3 regions of the Pseudomonas sp. SDO524_S393 genome follow, and region 2 is predicted to be linked to each of the others. Evidence: riboswitches for the same ligand, from Rfam matches in the RefSeq annotation. Region 2 holds a riboswitch; each other region holds the start of a gene.
What was found. Region 2 has a riboswitch for cobalamin ahead of ACW9IB_RS23600 (ABC transporter substrate-binding protein). Riboswitches for the same ligand answer to the same signal wherever they lie in the genome.

Region 1: another riboswitch for cobalamin. It lies ahead of ACW9IB_RS23865 (CbtB domain-containing protein); the one in region 2 lies ahead of ACW9IB_RS23600 (ABC transporter substrate-binding protein).
Region 3: another riboswitch for cobalamin. It lies ahead of cobO (cob(I)yrinic acid a,c-diamide adenosyltransferase); the one in region 2 lies ahead of ACW9IB_RS23600 (ABC transporter substrate-binding protein).

Annotation. Positions count from the first base shown of each region.
Region 1 covers NZ_JBSVVZ010000066.1:27,800-35,408, forward strand. Annotated here, with positions in the region: gene nfuA (Fe-S biogenesis protein NfuA) at 1-458, shown strand, start outside; gene cobM (precorrin-4 C(11)-methyltransferase) at 694-1,440, opposite strand; gene ACW9IB_RS23855 (cobalamin biosynthesis protein) at 1,510-1,902, opposite strand; gene ACW9IB_RS23860 (CbtA family protein) at 1,899-2,603, opposite strand; gene ACW9IB_RS23865 (CbtB domain-containing protein) at 2,615-2,803, opposite strand; cobalamin riboswitch at 2,901-3,103, opposite strand; gene ACW9IB_RS23870 (hypothetical protein) at 3,230-3,739, opposite strand; cobalamin riboswitch at 3,928-4,127, shown strand; gene cobW (cobalamin biosynthesis protein CobW) at 4,221-5,288, shown strand; gene cobN (cobaltochelatase subunit CobN) at 5,292-7,609, shown strand, end outside.
Region 2 covers NZ_JBSVVZ010000065.1:4,044-11,652, reverse strand. Annotated here, with positions in the region: gene ACW9IB_RS23610 (ABC transporter ATP-binding protein) at 115-879, opposite strand; gene ACW9IB_RS23605 (FecCD family ABC transporter permease) at 876-1,880, opposite strand; gene ACW9IB_RS23600 (ABC transporter substrate-binding protein) at 1,877-2,887, opposite strand; cobalamin riboswitch at 3,005-3,199, opposite strand; gene ACW9IB_RS23595 (aldehyde dehydrogenase family protein) at 3,446-4,828, opposite strand; gene ptrR (putrescine utilization regulator PtrR) at 4,981-5,853, shown strand; gene ACW9IB_RS23585 (hypothetical protein) at 5,901-6,110, opposite strand; gene ACW9IB_RS23580 (amino acid aminotransferase) at 6,210-7,406, opposite strand.
Region 3 covers NZ_JBSVVZ010000071.1:20,378-27,986, forward strand. Annotated here, with positions in the region: gene cobD (threonine-phosphate decarboxylase CobD) at 1-944, opposite strand, end outside; gene cbiB (adenosylcobinamide-phosphate synthase CbiB) at 937-1,845, opposite strand; gene bluB (5,6-dimethylbenzimidazole synthase) at 1,842-2,492, opposite strand; gene ACW9IB_RS24680 (cobyrinate a,c-diamide synthase) at 2,489-3,859, opposite strand; gene cobO (cob(I)yrinic acid a,c-diamide adenosyltransferase) at 3,856-4,467, opposite strand; cobalamin riboswitch at 4,547-4,794, opposite strand; gene ACW9IB_RS24690 (PQQ-dependent sugar dehydrogenase) at 4,894-6,207, shown strand; gene ACW9IB_RS24695 (C40 family peptidase) at 6,358-6,897, opposite strand; gene ACW9IB_RS24700 (NlpC/P60 family protein) at 7,042-7,609, opposite strand, start outside.

The DNA.
Region 1 (7,609 bases), on a different contig from region 2:
GCATCGCCTACTGCAAGCCCGGTGAAGAAAAGCCTGAAGACACCGCCCTGGGGCTGAAAAGCTTCACCGCCTATATCGATGCCTTCAGCGAAGCCTTCCTTGATGACGCCGTGGTCGACTACGCCACTGACCGCATGGGCGGCCAGTTGACCATCAAGGCGCCCAACGCCAAGGTGCCGAATGTTACCGCCGATAGCCCGGTGAACGAGCGCATCAACTACTACCTGCAAACCGAGATCAACCCGGGGCTGGCCAGCCACGGCGGTCAGGTCAGCCTGATCGACGTGGTCGACGACGGCATCGCCGTGCTCAAGTTCGGCGGCGGCTGCCAGGGCTGCGGCCAGGCGGACGTGACCCTGCGCGAAGGCATCGAGCGCACCCTGCTTGAGCGTATTCCGGAGCTCAAGGGCGTACGTGACGTGACCGACCACACGCAGAAAGAAAACGCCTACTACTGAGTAAGGCGTTCACTGCGAACGAAAAAACGGCGCCCCGTGAGCGCCGTTTTTTATGCCTGAAATTTAATGCCGTGCACTATCCATCTAACAAAGCAGATCAACTGTGGGAGCTGGCTTGTCGGGTCGCCGCACCGCTGCGATAGCGGCCTATCAGCATACAAATGTTTTACCTGGCATGCCGTTATCGCGGGCAAGCCCGGCTCCCACAGGGGGTTGCGTGGATCTCAGGGCTTGATCAGGGGCGGTAGAGGTGGGCATGGCCTGCGCGGTACAGCGAAGACTCGCTGAAGCTGTCACTGGCCAGCACCCGGCCCACCACAATCAGTGCCGTACGCCGAAAGCCCTTGGCGGCAACCTTCTCGGCAATATCCGCCAGTGTACCGACCACCCAATCCTGATCCGGCCATGTCGCCCGGTGCACCACGGCAATCGGGCAATCTGCGCCGTAATGCGGCAGCAACTCGGCGACGATTTTGTCCAGATGGTTGACCCCCAAGTGGATCGCCATGGTCGTGCCATGCTGTGCCAGGCTGTCGAACGCCTCACCGGCGGGCATGCTGGTTTTATCGGCATAACGGGTCAGGATCACGCTCTGGGCGATGTCCGGCAGGGTCAGTTCCGATTCCAGCAGCGCCGCACAGGCGGATACAGCCGTCACGCCAGGGATGATCTGGAACGGAATGCCAAGCTCGCGCAAATGACGGATCTGCTCGCCGATGGCGCCGTACAGGCTCGGGTCACCGGAATGCACTCGCGCTACGTCCTGGCCTTTTTCATGGGCTGCCTTGATCAGGTCGATGATCTGTTCCAGATGCAATTCGGCGCTGTTGACGACGGTTTCCGCCCGATGACCTTCCAGCACTGCTGCGGGCACCAGGGATCCGGCATAGAGGATCACCGGGCAGTTACGGATCAGCCGCTGGCCTTTGACAGTGATCAAATCCGGGTCGCCGGGGCCTGCGCCGATGAAGTAGACGGTCATGGAAAATCCTGTTGAAAAACGGGCGAGCATGAAAATTGCTCATGATCGGGGTGCGCAATTATCGGGATTTTAGCCGGCGCACGCCAATGCAAAGGTGGCCTGGGCGTTTTTTTTGCGGGTGATCAGCAGGCGGGCAGAAGTCCCCGAAAGGTGTTCGGCCAGGGCCAAGGCGGCGCTTTCGGCGATGCCGTAACAGCCGGTATGGGCGAATGCGACCTCGGATGTGTGACTCAGGCGGTCGGCAAAAACCGCCAGTTGTTCCGCGTTGAAACAGTGCAGCGGCAGTTTCAACGCCTTGGCCAAGGCCAGTATTCCCGGCTCGTCCTTTTTCAAATCGATGCTGGCCAGTGCGGTGATGCTGTTGCGATCAACGCCCCCCTCCGCGAGGGCGTTGTCAAACAGCTCCAGCAGGGCATGAACATCACAGCCCCGCTGGCACCCCAGGCCAACCGCCAGAATCATGCGGCGTATTGATCGTCACGGTTGCGACGGAACAGCCACGCGCTGATCAGGCCCAAGGCCAGCCAGAAGGCGACGTTGGTCAACTGCGAGGCGATCTTGAACTGCGCTTCCAGGGCTTCCGGGGCCAGCATCGAGTGGACTTCCGGTTGCGGGGCTCCGATCACATGCGGCACTGCGAGGATCGCCACGCCCAGTACTTTCAGCAGCCAGTTGCGGCCAAACACGATCAGCGCGATACCGGCGGCGGTGGAGGCGGCGGTGCCGATCCACCAGACCTGACGCTGCGCCAGATCGGCCGCAGCAGTGCCCGGCAGTTCAGGCGGCAGGCCCATGGTGGGCGCCAGCACGAAGGTGGCGTAACCGGCCAGGCCCCACAGCAAGCCTTGTGCGGCGCGGGTCGGTGCGCGCAGGGTGTAGAGGCCGGCAAGCATCAGCGCAAAACCGACGGCGACCACCAGGTTGCCACCGGTGGTGGAGAGCACGCGCTGCCAACCATCTTCCGGCTCCCAGGCCTCGGCATCATGGCTGTGGGCGGCGGCGCCTTCGGCATGCTCATGGGCCACTTCGGTGGCGGCGGGGGCGTTTTCGTAGGTTTCCGCCTGCAGAATCAGTGGGGCGACCCAGAAGCTTTGCAAAAGGGTCAGCAGCAGGGCGGCCAGCAGGCCGGTGAAGCCTGCGGTTTGGGCAATACGCTTGATCATGTCGGCAGGTCTCAGTGGCACGGGAACGCGGCGCTGTGGCGAGTATCGTGAGCAGCGTTGTGTACCGCTTCGATATGGGAGAAACCGGCGAAATACACCAGGCACGCGCCGAGGATCGACGCACCGATGGCGGCGGTCAGGCGTTGGCCGAGAGTGGTGGTGTTGCCTGTGGCGTGCGAAGTGCTGCTGATGATCGACATGGCGCGTCCCTTCAGGGTTTCAGGGTGATACGAGCGCATGAAAACCCCGCGAGCCAGGCACGCAGGGTTCTGAACAGCGCCCGCCCACCGCGGGTTTGTTATCTGATTTTTTCGGGCCGGTCTCCGGGCTTGCGAGGGGCTGTTCGCCTTTGAAAGTGTCGCCTTCCCATGCGTATGCACAGTGGATCTGACGCTTCGCTCGCTTACCGTTGCGGGGGCAGCACCGGACTTGCCATAGGGGTATGGCGTACCGGTTTCCCGTTTCACCCTTTGCAGGGCACCCGAAACAAGACGTGTAGGAGAGCATGGGAGGGTGATGTGCGTCAAACATCTTGGACGGCTGTAATGTTCAAGGTGTTTGACGGATAGAGTTGACCTCAAGGATTACGAGCGATCAATGTTGCTTTTTTGCGGATCAGACCAGCTTTAAAAGCGAGTCTGACCTAACTTGACTCTGCGCTTAGTGGAGGCGTGGCGGATCAAGTAGTCAAGGTTGGCATGATCAAACCTCTCGTCTTGTAATCCTCTTCCGCCAGGTGTCCAGCCCACTCCGATATCCAGTTGGTTAAGAAGCCGGGGGCGTTTGAGGATCTCCTCGGCAATGGCTGAGGCTTCTGGAGAGAAGGTTCTCGTGGTTGGCACCTGACCGGCGGCCTCTTTTAATTCATTGAAGTTTACGTATTCATCGCCCCGCCCGGTTGCATATTCATCGAAGTGTTTCTTCACCTCTTGTAGCAACTGTCGGTCACTGTAGGACCAGACCGGGGGCTTTTGCTCTGTTGTACTTCTCTTTGCCCGAGTTTCGAGGGGGCTCGTGTATGCAGCATGCTGGACCTGAATACTGTCCCGCGGGGCATCAGCTTCTTTCTCGCCTTTGTAGCTCGGCGAGTTAGGTGGCAGGTTGAAGTGGAGCGGGGGAAGTGCCGAAAGTTTCATGTTTGATCCTTTATTGCGTTGGTATGTCTGATGCGCATTGAGTGCTTATGAGCCAGATCTGTGTGGTGCAAGCGTCGAAGTTGTTCCTGGCTGGCTATCAGCAATTGATGCGAGTTGTAAGTTTCATTCGACTGCCGCGGTATGGCGCGAACCTCATGTGTTGGCATTGACCCGCTCTGTGGCACTGCGTAGCCTTGCACCCTTGAGGTTCTCCAGCCCAGGCCGGAGCTAAGAAGGGAACGCGGTCCAAGCCGCGGCTGCCCCCGCAACTGTGAAGGGTTCAACTGACTGCCACGCCACTGCCAAAACGGCGGGAAGGCGCAGCCAGCGCCGGTCGCAAGACCCGCACGCCCCAAGCCAGGAGACCTGCCTCGCAACCGATTTTCTACTTCAACCGGGCGGGGTGATCCGGTGACGAAATCCGCTGCTGCGCGCCGTCGCAGGGCCTATCGTCCCGTATGCCCGCCCCAAAGGGCATCCGATGAAAACACTGGCCAAACTCCCCGTCACCATCGTTACCGGCTTCCTCGGCTCGGGCAAAACCACCTTGCTGCGCCATATGCTCGACAATGCCCAGGGCCGTCGCATCGCCGTGATCGTCAACGAGTTCGGCGAGCTGGGCATCGACGGTGAAATCCTCAAGCAGTGCTCCATCGGTTGCACCGAAGAAGAGGCCGTTGGCCGGGTGTTCGAACTGGCCAACGGTTGCCTGTGCTGCACCGTGCAGGAAGAGTTTTTCCCGGTGATGCGCGAGCTGGTAGCCCGTCGTGGCGACCTTGACCACATCCTCATCGAAACCTCGGGCCTGGCCCTGCCAAAACCTTTGGTACAAGCCTTCCAGTGGCCGGAAATCCGCAGCGCCTGCACCGTCGACGCGGTGATCACCGTGGTCGACAGCCCGGCCGTGGCCGCGGGCACCTTCGCCGCTTTCCCGGACCAAGTCGATGCTCAGCGCAAACTGGACCCGAACCTGGACCACGAATCGCCGCTGCACGAGCTGTTTGCCGACCAACTGGCCAGCGCCGACCTGGTGATCCTCAACAAGACCGACCTGATCAACCCGGAAGACCTGGCCCGGGTACGCCTGGAAGTCGCCGAAGAACTGCCGCCAGCGGTGAAGATCGTCGAAGCCAGCAGCGGTCGTCTGCCGCTGGACGTACTGATCGGCCTGGGCGCCGGCTCCGAAGAGCACATCGATGGTCGTCACAGCCATCACGATCATCACCACGAAGGTGAAGACGACCATGACCACGATCACGACGCGTTCGACTCCATTTCCATCGACCTGCCGCAAGCCGACGAAGCGTTGCTGCTCGACGCCCTGACCCAATTGGTGGTGCAACACGGCATCCTGCGCATCAAGGGCTTCGCGGCCATCCCGAACAAGCCGATGCGCCTGTTGATCCAGGGGGTGGGCACGCGTTTCGACAAGCATTTCGACCGTGCCTGGGGCGCCGATGAAGCCCGCACGACGCGCCTGGTACTGATCGGTCAGGAACTGGATCCGGCGGGCCTCGAAGCGCAACTGCGCGCTGCCCTCAGCGTCTGACCCATGCACCTGCTCAGGACCCAGCCCGGTGGTTTCGTCTCGGACGACAATATTGCCGACCTTGGACAAACCCCCGCCGAACTGGTGATCCTGTGCAGTGGCGACTCCAGCCTGGCGCTGCTGGCCGAAGCGGCCCAGCAGTTGCCCGACGATTACCCCAGCCTGCGTCTGGCCAACCCGATGCAGGTGCAGAACCATGCCTCGGTCGACCTGTATGTCGACGAAGTGCTGCGCCACGCCAAAGTCATCCTGATTTCGCTGCATGGCGGCATCGGTTATTGGCGCTACGGCATTGAGCGCCTGGTGGAGTTGGCTGAACGCGGGGTGCAGCTGATTCTGGTCCCGGGAGACGATCGCCCGGACCCGGAACTCAGCAGCCTGAGCACCGTAGGTGAGCAAGCACGCGACCGTCTGTGGCACTTCCTGCGCCAGGGCGGCTTGGGTAATGCGCTGGATTTCTATCGCTGCCTGGCCAGCGGTTACCTGGGCCGCGACTATGCCTGGTCCGAGCCGCAAACCCTGCCACGCACAGCGATTTACCATCCACATCACGCCCATCCGCGCCTGAACGACTGGCAGGCGGACTGGCGCGCAGAGTGGCCGGTGGCGGCGGTGCTGTTCTACCGCTCCCATTTGCAGGCCGCCAACACCGGATTCATCGATGTGTTCTGCCAGCGCTTGCAGGCGGCGCGGCTCAACCCGTTGCCGATCGCAGTGGCCAGCCTGAAGGAGCCCGGCTGTCTGACGGTGGTCGAGGACTTGCTGGATGACGCGCAGGTTGCGGTGATTCTCAACACCACCGGCTTTGCCCAATCCACGCCTGAAGCGCCGCACTTGCGGCCGTTTCGGCGCAATATCCCGGTGATCCAGGCCATTTGCGCCCAGGATAACCAGCCCGGCTGGCAGGCCAGCGAGCAGGGCCTGGGCCCGCGTGACCTGGCGATGCACATTGCCTTGCCGGAGCTGGACGGGCGCATTATCAGCCGGCCGATCAGCTTCAAGGACCTGGCCTGGCGCAGTGAGCGCAGCCAGTCGGATGTGGTGTGCTACCGGGCGGCGCCGGAGCGCATGGATTTTGTTGCCGAACTGGCGCGACGCTGGGTCGACCTCGCACGGGTGTCGAATGGCGAAAAACGCATCGCGCTGATCCTCGCCAACTACCCGACCCGCGATGGCCGTATCGGCAATGGCGTTGGTCTGGATACGCCAGCGGCGGCGCTGAATATCCTGCGTGCCTTGCGCGCCGAGGGCTATCCGCTGCCGAGCGAATTGCCGGCGAGCGGTACCGACCTGATCCACGCGTTGCTCGGCGGCGTCACCAATGATCTGGACAGCCTCGACCTGCGCCCTTGCCATCAAAGCCTGGGCCTGGATGAGTACGAGGTGCTGTTCAATCGTTTGCCCGAAGCCAATCGCCAGGCGGTGCTGGCGCGTTGGGGCGCCCCGCAGAATGATCCAATGTTCCGCGACGGACGCCTGATGATCGCCGGTCTGCGCCTGGGCCTGACTTTTGTCGGCATTCAACCGGCACGGGGATATCAGGTGGATGCCAGTGCGGTGTACCACGACCCGGACCTGGTGCCGCCGCACGCGTACCTGGCGTTCTACTTCTGGCTGCGCCACATCTATGGCGCCCATGGCGTGATCCATGTGGGCAAGCACGGCAACCTTGAATGGTTGCCCGGCAAGGGCGTCGGTCTGTCGGAAAACTGCTGGCCCGATGCATTGCTGGGGCCGCTGCCGAACATCTATCCGTTTATCGTCAACGACCCGGGTGAGGGCGCCCAGGCCAAGCGGCGTACCCAGGCGGTGATCATCGACCATCTGATGCCGCCCCTGACGCGCGCTGAAACCTATGGTCCGCTGCGTAATCTTGAGCTGTTGGCCGACGAATACTACGAAGCGCAACTGCTGGACCCGCGCCGCGCCCTGGAGTTGCAGAAAGACATCCTCAAGCTGGTGCGCGAAACCCGCATCGATCAGGAGCTTGAGCTGGACAGCGACGCCGATGCCGCCGTCTGGCTGCCGCGGCTGGATACTTACCTGTGCGACTTGAAGGAGTCGCAGATCCGCGATGGCTTGCATATTTTCGGCGAATCGCCCGAGGGCCGTTTGCGTATCGACACTTTGTTGGCGTTGCTGCGCATTCCCCGAGGTGATGGACGCGGCCCGCAATCAAGCCTGCTGCGGGTGATCGCCAAGGCCTTCGAACTGGGTTTCGACCCCCTCGACTGTGCGTTGGCCGAACCCTGGACCGGGCGGCGCCCGGCGGTATTGCAGAAGATCGATACCCAGGTGTGGCGCACCGCTGGCGACACCCG
Region 2 (7,609 bases):
ACGCAGATAGAGGCCGTATGAGTTCAAGGTCTACCGCGTCATGGCGGCCTGGATGATCTTGCGGTTTTTATCACTCTGGCGCTCGTCGTGGCTGAGCCTTCCGGGGTGAGCCGATCAAACCGTCCGCAACCGCAGGATCTGTGCCCCATCGAACGGGTCCGTCAGGTAATGCGCCTGCACGCCGAACGTGTCTTGCAGCCGCTGCGGCGTCAGCACCTCCAGCGGTTTGCCCAGCGCCACCAATCGCCCGTGATCCAGCACCGCCAGGCGGTCACAGGTCAGCGCCTGGTTCAGATCATGCAGGGCAATCAACGTGGTGACGGGCAAGCCTTGCACACCCTTCAAAATGCCCAGCTGATGCTGGATGTCCAGGTGGTTGGTCGGCTCGTCCAGCAACAGAATCTGCGGGCGCTGCGCCAACGCTCGGGCGATGTGCACGCGTTGGCGTTCGCCGCCCGAGAGGCTGCGCCAGGCGCGATGGCTCAGGTGGGTGGCATCAACGTCGTGCAGGGCCTGGCGCACGATGCTGTCGTCCTCGGCAGACCACGGGCTCAGCGCCGATAGCCATGGCGTGCGGCCCAGGGCCACGGCGTCGAACACGCGGATGGCGTCGTCGGTGTCGGCCTGTTGCTCGACTACGGCCAGTTGTTGGGCGATGGCACGACGGGACAAATCTCCGAGGCGCTGACCGCCCAGCAAGACTTCGCCGGATGCCGGCGTACGCAGCCCGGCGAGCAGTTTGAGCAGGGTGGATTTGCCGGAGCCGTTCGGCCCGACGATGCCCAGGGTTTCACCCGTCCGGACCTCCAGCTGGATATCGCGCAGCAGCTCGGCCTCGCGTACTTTGAAACCCAGGCCACGGCAGCTCAGTACATTCATCGGGCATTTCTCCGGCCGATCAGGATCAGCGCAAACACCGGCGCGCCGACCAGTGCCGTCACTACGCCGACGGGAATCACCTGGCCCTTGATCAAGGTGCGCGACAGCACATCCGCTGCAATCAGAAACAACGCACCGCCAAGCGCACTGGCCGGCAGCAGGCGTGAATGCCCGGTGCCGAGCAACAGGCGCGCGGCGTGTGGAATCACCAGACCGACGAAGCCGATGGAGCCGACAATCGACACCATCACTGCCGTCACCAGCGCCGCACAACCCACCAGCACAAACTGCACACGGCGCACCGGAATGCCGAGGGATGCCGCCGAGTCGCTGCCGAAGGTGAACGCGTCCAGCGCGCGACGGTGCCACAGGCACACCGCCAACCCTGCAATCGCCACCGGCACCGCCAGCCATACCGAGGGCCAGCGTACCCCGCTGAGGTTGCCCAGCAGCCAGAACAGAATGCCCCGGGCTTGTTCGGAACTGGCGGATTTGGTGATCAGGAACGCGGTGAGCGCGTTGAACAATTGCGAGCCGGCGATGCCCGCGAGGATGATCTGGCCGGTGCCGCTGGCCGAACCGCTGGCGCGCGCCAGCAGGATCACCAGCGCAAACGCCGCCATGGCACCGACAAATGCACCCGCCGACAACGACACCAGCCCGCCGCCCACGCCAATCAAGGCCACCAGCACCGCACCGGTGGATGCGCCGGCGCTGATGCCCAGCAGGTACGGGTCGGCCAACGGATTGCGCAGCAGCGATTGCAAAATCACCCCGCAGGTCGCCAGCCCGGCACCGCACGCGGCGGCGACCAGGGCACGGGTCAGGCGGTAGTTCCACACCACGCCCTCGTCGATGGGGTCGAGGACGTAGCCGGCGGCCCACAGTTTATTGGCCAGTACCTGAAACACGACGTCGGGCGAAATGGCGGTTTCGCCGATGGCCACGCCAGCCAGTACCGCGGCCAGCAGCAGGGCCAGGGCGAGTAGGGTGCGCATCATTTGGGCAAGTCGTAGCCGTCGATGGCCGTGGCCAGTTGTTCCAGCCCGTCGAACATGCGAATGCTGGCCTGCAGCGCCAGGGCATCGAGGATGATGATGCGGTTGTTTTTCACCGCGTCCATGTTGCGCGTGACCGGGTCGCTGCGCAGGAAGGCGAGTTTCTTTTCATGGTCGTCGGCGGGGTAGCGGCGGCGGTCCATGCGGGCGATCACGAGGAAGGTGGGGTTGGCCTTGGCGAGGGTTTCCCAGCCGACGGCGGGCCACTCTTCATCGGACTGCACCACGTTATGCAGACCGAGGGTCTGCAGCATGAATTGCGGAATGCCTTTGTGTCCGGCCACGTACGGGTCGCTGGCCATTTCCGAGCTGGAGAACCATACCAGCGCGCTGGCCTGCTTGAGGCCCTTGCTCTGCGCGGTGGCCACCGACTTGGCCAGGCGCGCCTTGAGCTCGTCGTTCAGTTGCTGGCCGCGATCCTGCACGTCGAAAATCTGCGCGAGCTGGCTGATGCTTTTATAGATAGTCTCGATGCGGAACGGCTCCAGGCGCGTGCCATCGGCGCCCACCAGGTTGTCCTTGCCTTCGCAGTCGGAGGGCAGCAGGTAGGTGGGGATCTTCAGCTCGTGGAATTGCTCGCGGGTACCGACCACGCCTTGCGGGCCTACCACCCATTCCAGTTCGGCGGCCACCAGTTGTGGGCGCTTGGCGATCACGGCTTCGAAGCTCGGTTCGTTGTTGGCCAGGCGCTCGATGCTGTCGTTCTGTGCCTTGAACTGCGGCAGCACATTGTTGAACCACAGCGAAGTGCCGACCACTTTATCGCCCACGCCCAGGGCGTAGAGCATTTCGGTGGCAGCCTGGCCGATGGTCACGCTGCGCGCGGGGGCCTGCTGGAAGGTGACGCGTGCGCCGCAGTTTTCCACGGTCAACGGGTACTGGGTGGGCGCGGCCTGGGCCAGGGCGCAGAAGCCGAGGCCGGTGAACAGGGCGGTGACACGTGGCAGCATGGGGGCAATCTCCGTTTGAACCGTACAGTGAGCTGGGGAGGTACGGTAATGGAAATACAGCCATGGACCGCCTGAAGGGCAGGGCAAGGATGTCCTTCCCGGACACCCCGCCGGTTAGTGATCGAGCTTGGGCCGGCAGGTCTCCTGACTCGTGCGTCATCACCACGCTTCGGCCTTCCCGGACAAGGTCCAGTGGCGCTCGGGAGCAGGCTCGGCAGCTACAGTTGCGGGGGCAGTTCCGATTGACGCGGGCGGGCCGCGCTTCGGATTCCCTATTAGTCCCGTTTGGGAACCGGCGCGGTATGGTAGTCGATTGGGCAGGCGATGGGGAGTTTGGGGCGCAGAGAGCTTTTTGTGGTGAGCGGGCTTGTCGAATCGTCGCACCGCCCGCGCTGGGGCGCGAAGCGGCCCCAAAACCAGACAACTGAGTTCTGTCTGGAAGAACGCGGCGACTGGATTAGGGCGGCTGCGCCACCCAGCGCGGGACAAGCCCGCTCACTACAAGAACTTGGCCGCCCTTTGGTTCCTTAACTGACTGGCATTGGGGACAATGCCGGGTTATTTGCGATCCAGCCACACCGTCTGGGCGTTGCAGAACTCCCGCACGCCGAAGTGCGACAGCTCGCGGCCAAACCCGCTTTTCTTGATGCCGCCAAACGCCACCCGAGGGTCGGAGACGCTGAAGGCGTTGACGAAGATCCCGCCGGTTTCCAGCTGGTTGGCGATATGCCGGGCTTTGGCCGCATCGGTGGTGAAGATGCTGGCGGTCAGGCCGAATTCGCTGTCGTTGGCCAGGGCCACGGCGTGGTCGGCGTCGCGGGCGGTGATGATCGACGCCACCGGGCCGAACAGTTCCTGCTTGAACGAGGTCATCTGGTCGGTGACGTTGGCCAGCACCGTCGGCTCATAGTAGTTGCCGGCGCCGGGCACCTTGTTGCCGCCCAGCAGCAGGGTCGCGCCTTCCTCCAGAGTGGCCTGGACCTGGTCATGCAACTCGTCGCGCAGGTCGAAGCGGGCCATCGGGCCGATATAGGTGGTGGCCGAGGTCGGATCACCCATCACCAGTGCGCGGCTGGCTTCGAGGAACTTGGCGGTGAAGGCTTCGGCCACACCGGCTTCGATGATCAGGCGCTTGGCGGCGGCGCAGACCTGGCCGCTGTTCTGGAAGCGACCGATCAGCGCGGCCTGGACGGCGGCGTCGAGGTCGGCGTCGTTGAGCACGATGAACGGGTCGGAGCCGCCCAGTTCCAACACGCATTTTTTCAGCGCGGCACCGGCCTGGGAACCAATGGCGAAACCGGCGCGCACGCTGCCGGTGAGGGTCACGGCGGCGATGCGTGGGTCGGCGATGGCCTTGGACACGCCGTCGTTGGCCACATTGATCACTTCGAACAGACCTTGCGCGAAGCCGGCTTTGCGGAACGCTTGCTGGATCAGGTAAGCGCTGCCCATCACATTCGGGGCGTGTTTGAGTACGTAGGTGTTGCCGGCGAGCATGGTGGGCACGGCGCCGCGCAGCACCTGCCAGACCGGGAAGTTCCACGGCATCACGGCGAGGACAGGGCCCAGCGGGCGGTATTCGATCTGGGCGCTGCCGTTGTCCACCAGGGTTGGTTCCGGTGCGAGCATGGCCGGACCGTGGGCGGCGTACCATTCGCTGAGCCCGGCACATTTTTCGATTTCGGCACGGGCCTGGGCGATGGGTTTGCCCATTTCCAGGGTGATCATTTGCGCCATTTCTTCGGCTTGCTCGCGCAGCGCGGCGGCCAGGGCCAGCAACAGTTCGGCACGCTGACTGACCGGCTGGCGACGCCATGTGCGGAAGGCGCTGGTGGCGCGGTCAAGAGCGGCGTCCAGTTGCGCTGCGGTTTCATAGGGGTAGCTGCCGACGGTTTCGCCGTTGGCGGGGTTGATCGAGAGAGCGTGGGTGGTCGCGTTCATGGCACCGTCCTGCTGAATGAGTAAGTGGGGCTCAGCCTACGGTGCTGGTTCTTTTCTGGAAACTGAATAATATTAAGCAATACATTCTCAAAGTGAGAATGAAGGTTCCCGCGAAGAGCGCGGGAGTGATCACTTCACGATGGGAGAAGGCCGTGGACCTGGTGCAACTGGAAATCTTCAAGGCCGTCGCCGAGCAAGGCAGCATCAGTGCCGCCGCGCAATTGATTCATCGCGTGCCGTCGAATCTGACCACGCGCATCAAGCAACTGGAAGAAGACCTGGGCGTGGCGTTGTTTATCCGCGAGAAAAGCCGCTTGCGCCTGTCCCCGGCGGGGTGGAATTTCCTTGGCTACGCGCGGCGCATTCTCGACCTGGTGCAGGAAGCGCGTGCGACGGTCGCCGGGGAAGAGCCCCAGGGGGCGTTTTCCCTCGGCTCGCTGGAAAGCACGGCAGCAGTGCGCATTCCGGGTTTGCTGGCGGCGTATAACCAGAAACACGCCAAGGTCGAGCTGGACCTGAGCACCGGACCGTCGGGCACCATGATCGAAGGCGTGCTCTCGGGGCGCCTGGCAGCGGCGTTCGTCGATGGGCCGGTGCTGCACGCCACGCTGGAAGGGGTGGCAGTGTTCGAGGAGGAGATGGTGGTGATCGCGCCGCTGCATCACACGCCGATCACCCGGGGGCAGGATGTGGCGGGGGAGAGCATCTATACCTTTCGTTCGAACTGCTCGTACCGGCACCACTTCGAGCGCTGGTTTTCCCAGGATGGCGCGGTGCCGGGCAAGATCTTCGAGATGGAGTCGTACCACGGCATGCTCGCCTGTGTCAGTGCCGGGGCCGGCCTGGCGCTGATGCCGCGCAGCATGCTGGAAAGCATGCCGGGGTTCACGGCCGTCAGTGTGTGGCCGTTGAGCGACAGTTTCCGCATCCTCCATACCTGGTTGATCTGGCGGCGGGGTACGGTGTCGCAGAGTTTGAACAGTTTTGTGAAGTTGTTGGAGGAGCGCGGGTTAGTAACTGCCTAGATCCAATGTGGGAGCGAGCAAGCCCACTCCCACAGTTTTGATCTTCATCAGCCGCCGAATTGCAGGGTGCCCATGGCCAGCTTCGCCATCAGTGCGGACGCACCCAGCTGCACCAGCCACAGTGCCAGGCCGCCTAGAAAGACCCCCAGCGCCACTTGCAGCACCAGGCTCTTCTGGCGCTTGGGTTGCGGCGCGCGTGGGGCGTAGTCATGCAGGTCGTCGCGGTCGGCACGCAGGTCCAGGTCGTCGTTTCTCATAGGGTTCTCACAGCAAAGGGGCGATCACGTTCAGTCTAGGGGCTGGATACGAAAAAGGGGAAGCCATCGGCTTCCCCTCCTGGTGCAGCGGCAGCAGGCTTACAGCACCTGAACGATTGCCTGTGTGACCGCACCAATGTTCGACTGGTTCAGCGCCGCCACGCAGATACGCCCGGTATCCAGCGCGTAGATGCCGAATTCGTTGCGCAGGCGGGTGACTTGCTCAACGGTCAGGCCGGAGTAGGAGAACATCCCACGCTGACGACCGACGAAGCTGAAGTCGTGGCCCGGAGCGGCTTTGGCCAGATCGGCCACCATCTGCTCGCGCATGCCACGGATGCGCAGGCGCATCTCGGCCAGTTCGGCTTCCCACTGGGCGCGCAGCTCAGGATTGTTCAACACGGCGGCCACGATGGCGGCGCCGTGGGTTGGCGGGTTGGAGTAGTTGGTGCGGATGACGCGCTTGACCTGGGACAGGATGCGCGCGCTTTCTTCCTTGGATTCGCTGACGATCGACAGCGCGCCCACGCGCTCGCCGTACAGCGAGAACGATTTGGAGAACGAGCTGGACACGAAGAAGGTCAGCCCCGACTCAGCGAACAGGCGCACCGCAGCGGCGTCTTCGTGGATGCCGTCGCCGAAGCCCTGGTAGGCCATGTCGAGGAACGGCACCAGGTTTTTGGCCTTGACCACGTCCAGCACGTTCTGCCAGTCGGCCGGGCTCAGGTCGACACCGGTCGGGTTGTGGCAGCAGGCGTGCAGCACCACGATGGATTGGGGCGGCAGGGCGTTGAGGTCTTCGAGCAGGCCGGCACGGTTCACGTCGTGGGTGGCGGCGTCGTAGTAGCGGTAGGTCTGCACCGGGAAGCCGGCTTTCTCGAACAGCGCCTGATGGTTTTCCCAGCTCGGGTCGCTGATGGCGACGACGGCGTTGGGCAGCAGTTGCTTGAGGAAGTCTGCGCCGATTTTCAGGGCGCCGGTGCCGCCGACCGCCTGGGCGGTGATGACACGGCCTGCGCTCAGCAGCGGCGACTCAGCGCCGAACAGCAGTTTTTGCACGGCCTGGTCGTATGCCACGATGCCGTCGATCGGCAAGTAGCCGCGGGCAGCGTGTTGGGCCACGCGAATGGCTTCTGCTTCGACAACGGCACGCAAGAGTGGAATCTTCCCCTCTTCGTTGCAGTAAACGCCCACGCCAAGGTTGACCTTGGTGGTTCGGGTGTCGGCGTTGAATGCTTCGTTGAGGCCCAGGATAGGATCGCGGGGTGCCATTTCGACAGCGGAGAACAGGCTCATTTTGCGGCGGCTCTTTGGGAGAGTGGAGGGACGTGTCGCGCTCCAGCCGAATGCACTAGAGCGGTGCACAAACGGGGAGCTAGTATAGAGGCCATCACTGCTCACGGCGACAGCCGAAACGGCTTTTCGGCCAAGTTTTTCCGTTTATTTGCCGACCGTTAGTCTTATTGCACGCTTGCTTGGGGCTGGCATGTAGGACGATT
Region 3 (7,609 bases), on a different contig from region 2:
CAATCCGCCTCGGTGCCGGGCAAGCCGAAACGCAGGCTGCTGTCGTGGGAAAACAGGCGCAGCAGGATGCCGCGCTGGGCCATGAATTCATGCATGCGGTCGGCGTGCGGCGTGATCAGCCACTGGAACAGCGCGCAGCCACCCTGGGGCTGAAAACCGTGGTGTTCAAGCAGTGCGAACAAACGCTCGCCAGCTTCGGTGCAACGGCTTCGCTGACGCACCTGCCCGGCGGTATCACGCAGGCACACCTGGCCCAGTACCCGTGTCGGCCCACTGACCGCCCAGGGCCCGACCTGCTCGGCCAGCAGCCTGAGCAACTTGCGCTCCGCCAGCACAAACCCCAGGCGCACACCGGCCAAACCGAAAAACTTGCCAAACGAGCGCAACACAATCAGCCCCACCTGATGCGCTTGGCCTGCCAGGCTCAATTGCGGAGTAACGTCCATGAAGGCTTCGTCCACCACCAGCCAGCCACCGCGCTGGGCCAGGCGCGCATGCCAGTCCAGCAAGCGTTGCGGGCCGAGGCTCAAGCCGGTGGGGTTATTGGGGTTGACCACTACCAGTACGTCGAGGCCATCGAGGAAGAAGTCGACTTCCTGTTCCTGCACTTCGCGCACCACATAACCGGCACGACGCCACGCCTCGGCGTGTTCGGCATAACAGGGTGACAGCACGCCAACCTTGCCCGCGCGGCGCAGGCGCGGCAGCAACTGGATGGCCGCCTGCGAACCCGGCACCGGCAACAGGTGCGCAGCGCCGTAATAGGCGCTGGCGGCCTGCTCCAGGCCGTCGTCGGTTTCCGGCAGACGCGCCCAGGCCCGCAACGGGATCTCGGGGATGGGCCAGGGCCAGGGCGCCAAGCCACTGGACAGATCGAGCCAGTCAGCCTCGGCAATGCCGTACTGAATGGACGCCTTGCGCAACCGGCCACCGTGTTCAAGCATAGAATTGCGCCCCCGCGCACAGGATCAGCAGCCACAACCATACGCCGCGCTGCACCAGTTGCCAGCCCCGGTCGATGGAATCGGCATCCGCCGGCGGGCCTTCACCCAATGGCGGACGCTGGTGCACCTCGCCGTGGTAGATCGCCGCGCCGCCCAGCTCAACGCCCAGGGCGCCGGCGCCGGCGGCCATGACCGGGCCGGCGTTGGGGCTGTCCCAGGTCGGTCCCTGGGTGCGCCAGCACTTCAAGGCCAGTCGGGTTTTGCCGAGTACGGCGTAGGTCAATGCCACCAACCGAGCCGGAATGTAGTTCAGCACATCATCGATTTTTGCCGCTGCCCAGCCGAAACGCTCGAAGCGTGCATTGCGATAGCCCCACATGGCATCGAGGGTGTTGCTCAAGCGGTAGAGCACCACACCCGGCACGCCGGCGACCACAAACCAGAAAATCGCGGCGAACACCGCGTCGCTGCCGTTTTCCAGCACCGACTCGGTGGCCGCGCGGGCCACTTCGGTGCGGTCCAGCTCGCTGGTCTGGCGACTCACCAAGTAACTCACGCGGGTACGCGCCTGCTCCAGATCATCGGCGCGCAGGGCCTGGGCCACCGGCGTCACATGCTCGCCGAGGCTGCGCATGCCGAGGGCGCAGTACAACGCCAGTATCTCCAGCACCCAGCCAATATAAGGCGCCCACGACAAGGCCGTCGCCAGCAGGGTCAGCGGTACTACGGCGATAAACCACGCCGTCACGCCGTGACTGCGCCAGCCCCGGCCGCCGGCGTTGAAACGTTGTTCGACCCGCCCGGCGAAATTGCCGAACGCCACCAGCGGATGCCAGCGCTTCGGTTCACCCAGCAGCGCGTCCAGCGCGACTGCGGCGACACATAGCAAGGCCACACTCATTGACTCACTCCCCACGTATTCTCGTACAGCATGTCACTCAATGGCCGAGGCTCGGTCCAGCCTTCAAGCTGCAACATCGGTGCCGGGTAGAACCCGTCCACCGGCCCCAGGCACAACACCGCCAAGGGTTTCGCGCCGGCGGGCAAGCCGAGCAGGTCCGCCAGGGCCTGAGGCTCGAACAACGACACCCAGCCCATCCCGAGGCCTTCGGCGCGAGCGGCCAGCCACAGGTTCTGGATCGCGCAGGACAGCGATGCCAAATCCATTTCCGGCAAGGTTCTTCGGCCAAAGATATGGCGTTCGCGATCGTCCATCAGCGCCGCCACCAGTACTTCGGCACAGTCGTGAATGCCTTCGACCTTGAGCTTCATGAAGTCATCGGAGCGCTCGCCCAGGGCTTCGGCGGTGCGTACGCGCTCTTCTTCCACCAGTTGTTGGATCCGCCCACGCAATTGGCGGTCGCTGATGCGGATAAAGCGCCAGGGCTGCATCAGGCCGACGCTGGGTGCCTGGTGCGCGGCCTGGAGCAAACGCTGCAGCAATTCAGGGGCCACGGTGCCGCCGCTGAAGTGGCGCATGTCGCGGCGTTCGGCGATGGCGCGGTAGATGGCGTCGCGGTCGGCCTGGGGAAAGGCGTTGTCAGTCATGGCCTCTTCGCGGGCAAGCCCGCTCCCACACATGGATCGGTGAGTGCTGTCGAGGGGCAAGCGTGCCCAAGATCCGGCGCAAACAAAGCGGCAACCGCCACCGGATTCGACGGAAAGTAAAAGTGCACGTAAGACGCCGTCATCCGTCCCTGCCGATAGACCGCTTCGGCACCGCGCCCGCCATTGGGGCTCAGGCCGCGGGCAATGGGCTGCCACTCGGTGGTGGTCAGGGAATGGTGATAGGTGTGGCCGCGCAACGTGCCTTCGGGCAATTCGACATTTTGCAGCGCCAGGGCCGCGAGTTTCTTCTGCATCACCGCATCACCCTGCAACAGGCCGACCAGTTCGACATGATTGCCGTCGACATCGGTCAGCGAGTCCAGCAGGTAGAGCATGCCGCCACATTCGGCGAGCAAGGGTTTGCCGGCGGCATGATGGGCGCGGATGGCGTCGAGCATCGGCGTATTTTCCGACAGCGCCTGGTGATGCAGCTCCGGGTAACCGCCCGGCAGATAGAGGCTGTCGGCATCAGGCAATTGGCGATCATGGATCGGCGAGAAAAAGCGCAACTCGGCGCCCATCGCCCGCAACAGGTCGAGGCTGGCGCCGTAAGTGAAAGCAAAGGCTTCGTCGCGCGCCACGGCGATACGCACACCGTCCAGCAAAGGCTCGATCTCGGTCACAGACGGCGCGGCAAAGGCCACCGGCGGCGGCAACGCGACTTCGCAACTGCTGCCCAGCGCCTCGGCGGCGGCGTCCAGGCGCAGGTCCAGGTCATTCAATTCGCTGGCTTGCACCAGGCCCAAGTGGCGACTGGGCAATTCGATACCGGTCTCGCGGGACAGCGCGCCATACCAACGCAGGCCTTCGGTGAGGCTGCCTTCGAGCAACTGCGCATGGCGCAGGGTACCGACGCGGTTGGCCAACACACCGGCGAACGGCAAGTCCGGCTGGTAGCGCGCCAGGCCCAGGGCCAATGCGCCGAAGGTCTGGGCCATGGCCGTGCCGTCGATCACGCCGAGCACCGGCACGCCGAAGTGCCGCGCAAGGTCGGCGCTGGATGGCGTGCCGTCGAACAGGCCCATCACGCCTTCGATCAGGATCAGGTCGGCCTCCCCGGCCGCTTCCCACAACAGGCGACGACTTTCCTGCTCGCCCACCATCCACATGTCCAATTGATACACCGGCGCACCGCTGGCGCGCTCGTGGATCATCGGGTCGAGGAAGTCCGGGCCGCATTTGAACACACGCACCTTGCGCCCCAGGTTGCGGTGCAAACGGGCCAGCGCGGCGGTGACGGTGGTTTTGCCCTGGCCGGACGCCGGTGCGGCGATCAGGACGGCCGGGCAATGACGGGTTTGATTCAAAGTTCGACGCCCTTCTGTGCCTTGATACCGGCCTGGAACGCGTGCTTGAGCATGCCCATTTCTGTGACGGTGTCGCCCATCTCGATCAATTCGGGCTTGGCACCACGACCCGTCACCACCACGTGCTGCATGGGCGGGCGGGCTTGCAGGTCGCTGAGCACCTGATCGAGATCGAGATAACCGTGCTTGAGGGCGATGTTCAGCTCGTCCAGCACCACCAGGCCAATGGAAGGATCTTGCAGCAGCTCGCGGGACACCGCCCAGGCGGCTTCGGCGGCGGCGATGTCGCGCTGGCGGTCCTGGGTCTCCCAGGTAAAGCCTTCGCCCATCACATGGAAACGCACCTGCTCCGGAAAGCGCCGGAAGAACAGCTCTTCGCCCGTGCTGTTACGCCCCTTGATGAACTGCACCACACCGCACTGCATGCCGTGGCCCATGGCGCGGGCCAGCATGCCGAATGCCGAACTGCTCTTGCCTTTGCCATTGCCGGTCAACACCAGCAGCAAACCGCACTCGTTCGGGGAATTGGCGATGCGCTCGTCGATCACGGCTTTTTTACGCAGCATGCGCGCCAGGTGGCGCTCGTCGCGGTCGGGGGAATCAGTCATGGCAGCTCTCCGTTGGGGCTGGACAAAAACGGCGGGCAGGAAAAAGGAACAGCAGACAGCCAAGCATCGCCCACCGTGATGCTGTTGAATGCTTCAGGCCGGTCTCCGGGCTCATGAGTGGCGCTTGCCGGAGCAGGCAGGCCGACGGCGCGCCTTCCCATATCGCACGCGATACAGTGGCTAAAGGCACCGTCTTGACTCATTTACCGTTGCGGGGGCAGCGCCGGATTCGCGGCAGCATGGTGGTCACATGCGCTCGCTCACCGGCTTCCCTGTTTCACTCTGTCGACACATGGGCCACAGAGCACCTGAAACAAGCCGCGAAGGTTAGTGGGTTGGGGGTGGAGCGTCAATTAAAGCCGGCCCTGCGCTTGAACCATCGGACCGCCGTGCACCTCTACTCCTACAGGCATCCAGGAGAACACCATGCATAAAACAAGACTCGCGCTACTGATCATGCTCGCCGGCAGCCTCGCTGCCTGTGGCGAAAGCTCTACCTTGCAGGTTTCCGATGGCACGGGGCCTTCGCCCACGTTACCGGAGCCGAACAAGACATTGATCCCCACCGTCAACATCGCTCCCGCCGTGGGCTGGCCCGCCGGCGCGAAGCCGGTAGCCGCCGCCGGTACTCAGGTCGGCGCGTTTGCCGAGGGCCTGGATCATCCGCGCTGGCTGTACGTACTGCCCAATGGCGATGTGCTGGTGGCGGAAACCAATGCGCCGCCCAAGCCGGATGACGCCACCGGTATTCGCGGCTGGGTGATGGAGAAGGTCATGGGCAGTGCCGGCGCCGGAGTGCCAAGCCCGAATCGCATCACACTGCTGCGCGATGCCGACCACGACGGCATCGCCGAAACCCGCACGGTGTTCCTGGCAAACCTCAATTCTCCGTTCGGCATGACCCTGGTGGGCAACGACCTGTACGTGGCCGACTCGGACCAGTTGCTGCGTTTCCCTTATCAACCGGGGGAAACCTCGATCAAGGAGGCCGGCACCAAGGTCGTCGACCTGCCCGGCGGCACCCTTAATCACCACTGGACCAAAAACGTGGTGGCGAGCAAAGACGGCAGCAAGCTGTATGTGAGTGTGGGCTCCAACAGTAATGTCGGCGAAAACGGTCTGGAGGCCGAACAAGGTCGGGCGGCGATCTGGGAAGTGGACCGTGCCAGCGGCCAGCACCGCATCTTCGCCTCCGGCCTGCGCAACCCCAACGGCATGGCCTGGGAACCGCAAAGCGGCAAGCTATGGACCGCGGTGAACGAGCGCGATGAGATTGGCAGCGACCTGGTGCCGGACTACATCACCTCGGTCAAGGATGGCGGATTCTATGGCTGGCCGTTCAGCTACTACGGGCAGCATGTGGATGTGCGCGTCACGCCGCAGAACCCGGAATTGGTCGCCAAGGCGATTGCGCCGGACTATGCGGTAGGCCCCCACACGGCGTCCCTGGGACTGACCTTTGCCGAGGGCAGCAAGCTCCCGGCGCAGTTCAGCAACGGGGCCTTCATTGGCCAGCACGGTTCGTGGAACCGCAAGCCGCACAGCGGCTACAAGGTGATCTTCGTGCCGTTCGAAGGCGGGCAGCCGAAAGGCCAGCCCGTGGATGTGCTGACCGGGTTCCTCAACAGTGATGAGAAAGCCATGGGCCGGCCAGTGGGCGTGGTGATTGATCAGCAGGGGGGCTTGCTGGTGGCGGACGATGTGGGGAATAAGGTGTGGCGGGTATCGTCGGCCAAATAACCGGTTTGACGAACACCACCAAACCAATGTGGGAGCCGGGCTTGCCCGCGATGCAGGCGCTGCGGTGTGTCGGTCGCATCGCGGTGATGCCATCGCAAGCAAGCCAGCTCCCACACAAGCCCGCCCCCACCTTCAGAGCTTTAAAGGGCCCTAAGGATTGCGCGCCAGATTCCCCGGCAGCACGCGCTTGGCGCTCAGGTACGCATTCTGCCAGTAGGCCTTGTCCAGGGTGTCCAGCTTCACCGTACCGCCGGTTTGCGGCGCATGCACAAAGCGGCCCTCTCCGACATAGATCCCCGCATGACTGACCTGGGAACCACCACCGGTGGCAAAGAACAGCAGGTCACCGGTTTGCAGATTCTCTTCACTCACATCCTGGGCACGCATCACGATCAGCTCGCGGGTGGTGCGCGGCAGGGAAATACCAGCGGCATCGCGGTAGACAAAGCCGATCAGGCCACTGCAATCAAAACCGGAGTCCGGCGTATTGCCGCCCCAACGGTAAGGCGTGCCGACCAGACCCAACGCACGGAAGAGCACGTCTTCGGCAGCCGGCGAGAAATTTTGCGTGGAATAGTTGAACACCGGCTTGGGTTTGACCGCTACAGGAGCGGGCGGCGGTGGACGGTGTGCGCAGGCGCTTAGCAGCGCGGCGCAGAGAATGAGGATCAGGCGGGCCGAGGTCGACATGGGCAGAACAATCCTGGTCTGGATGCGGCTTTCGCTGCCGAACGCTGAAAACCAGAACGCGCAAGCAAAGCTCGCGCGAACGGATTACAACAATATCCAGGGATTCTAGCGCTTACACGTCAAACTTCAAGTATCACTTTAAGTTTACTTGCTGGCGGTGACCGTGGTCGGGGCCATGGCGAGTGCGCGCTTGGCTTCGATGAAGGTCTTGCTCCAGTAGCTGTCGCCCAGACTATCGACTCGAACACCGCCACTGCGACGACTGCTGGAGTGGATAAACTGGTTATCGCCCAAGTAGATACCGGCATGGCTGACACGGCCACGGCCACTGGTACTGAAGAAAAGCAGATCGCCAGGCTTTAGGTTGTTGCGCGCGACCAACGGTGCTTTAACGTTGATCATTTCGCGAGTGGAGCGCGGCAGATTCATGCCGGCCTCTTCACGAAACAGGTAACCGATGAAGCCGCTGCAATCGAACCCGGCTTCAGAGGTACCGCCGAAACGGTACTTGGTACCGATCAAGGACATGCCGCGCTCAAGAATGCTGTCGGCCAGCACAGGCAACTGGTAAGGCTTGTTGCTGGCGAAGTTGGTCAGTTCTTCCTCGGTTGCCACTTCCTCTTCATAAACGGAAGCAGACTGTGCAGGAACGAACTTTGCCTGATTTTGAACCTGTGGTTTTTGCTGTTCTGCCACCTGTTGAGGGTGGGAT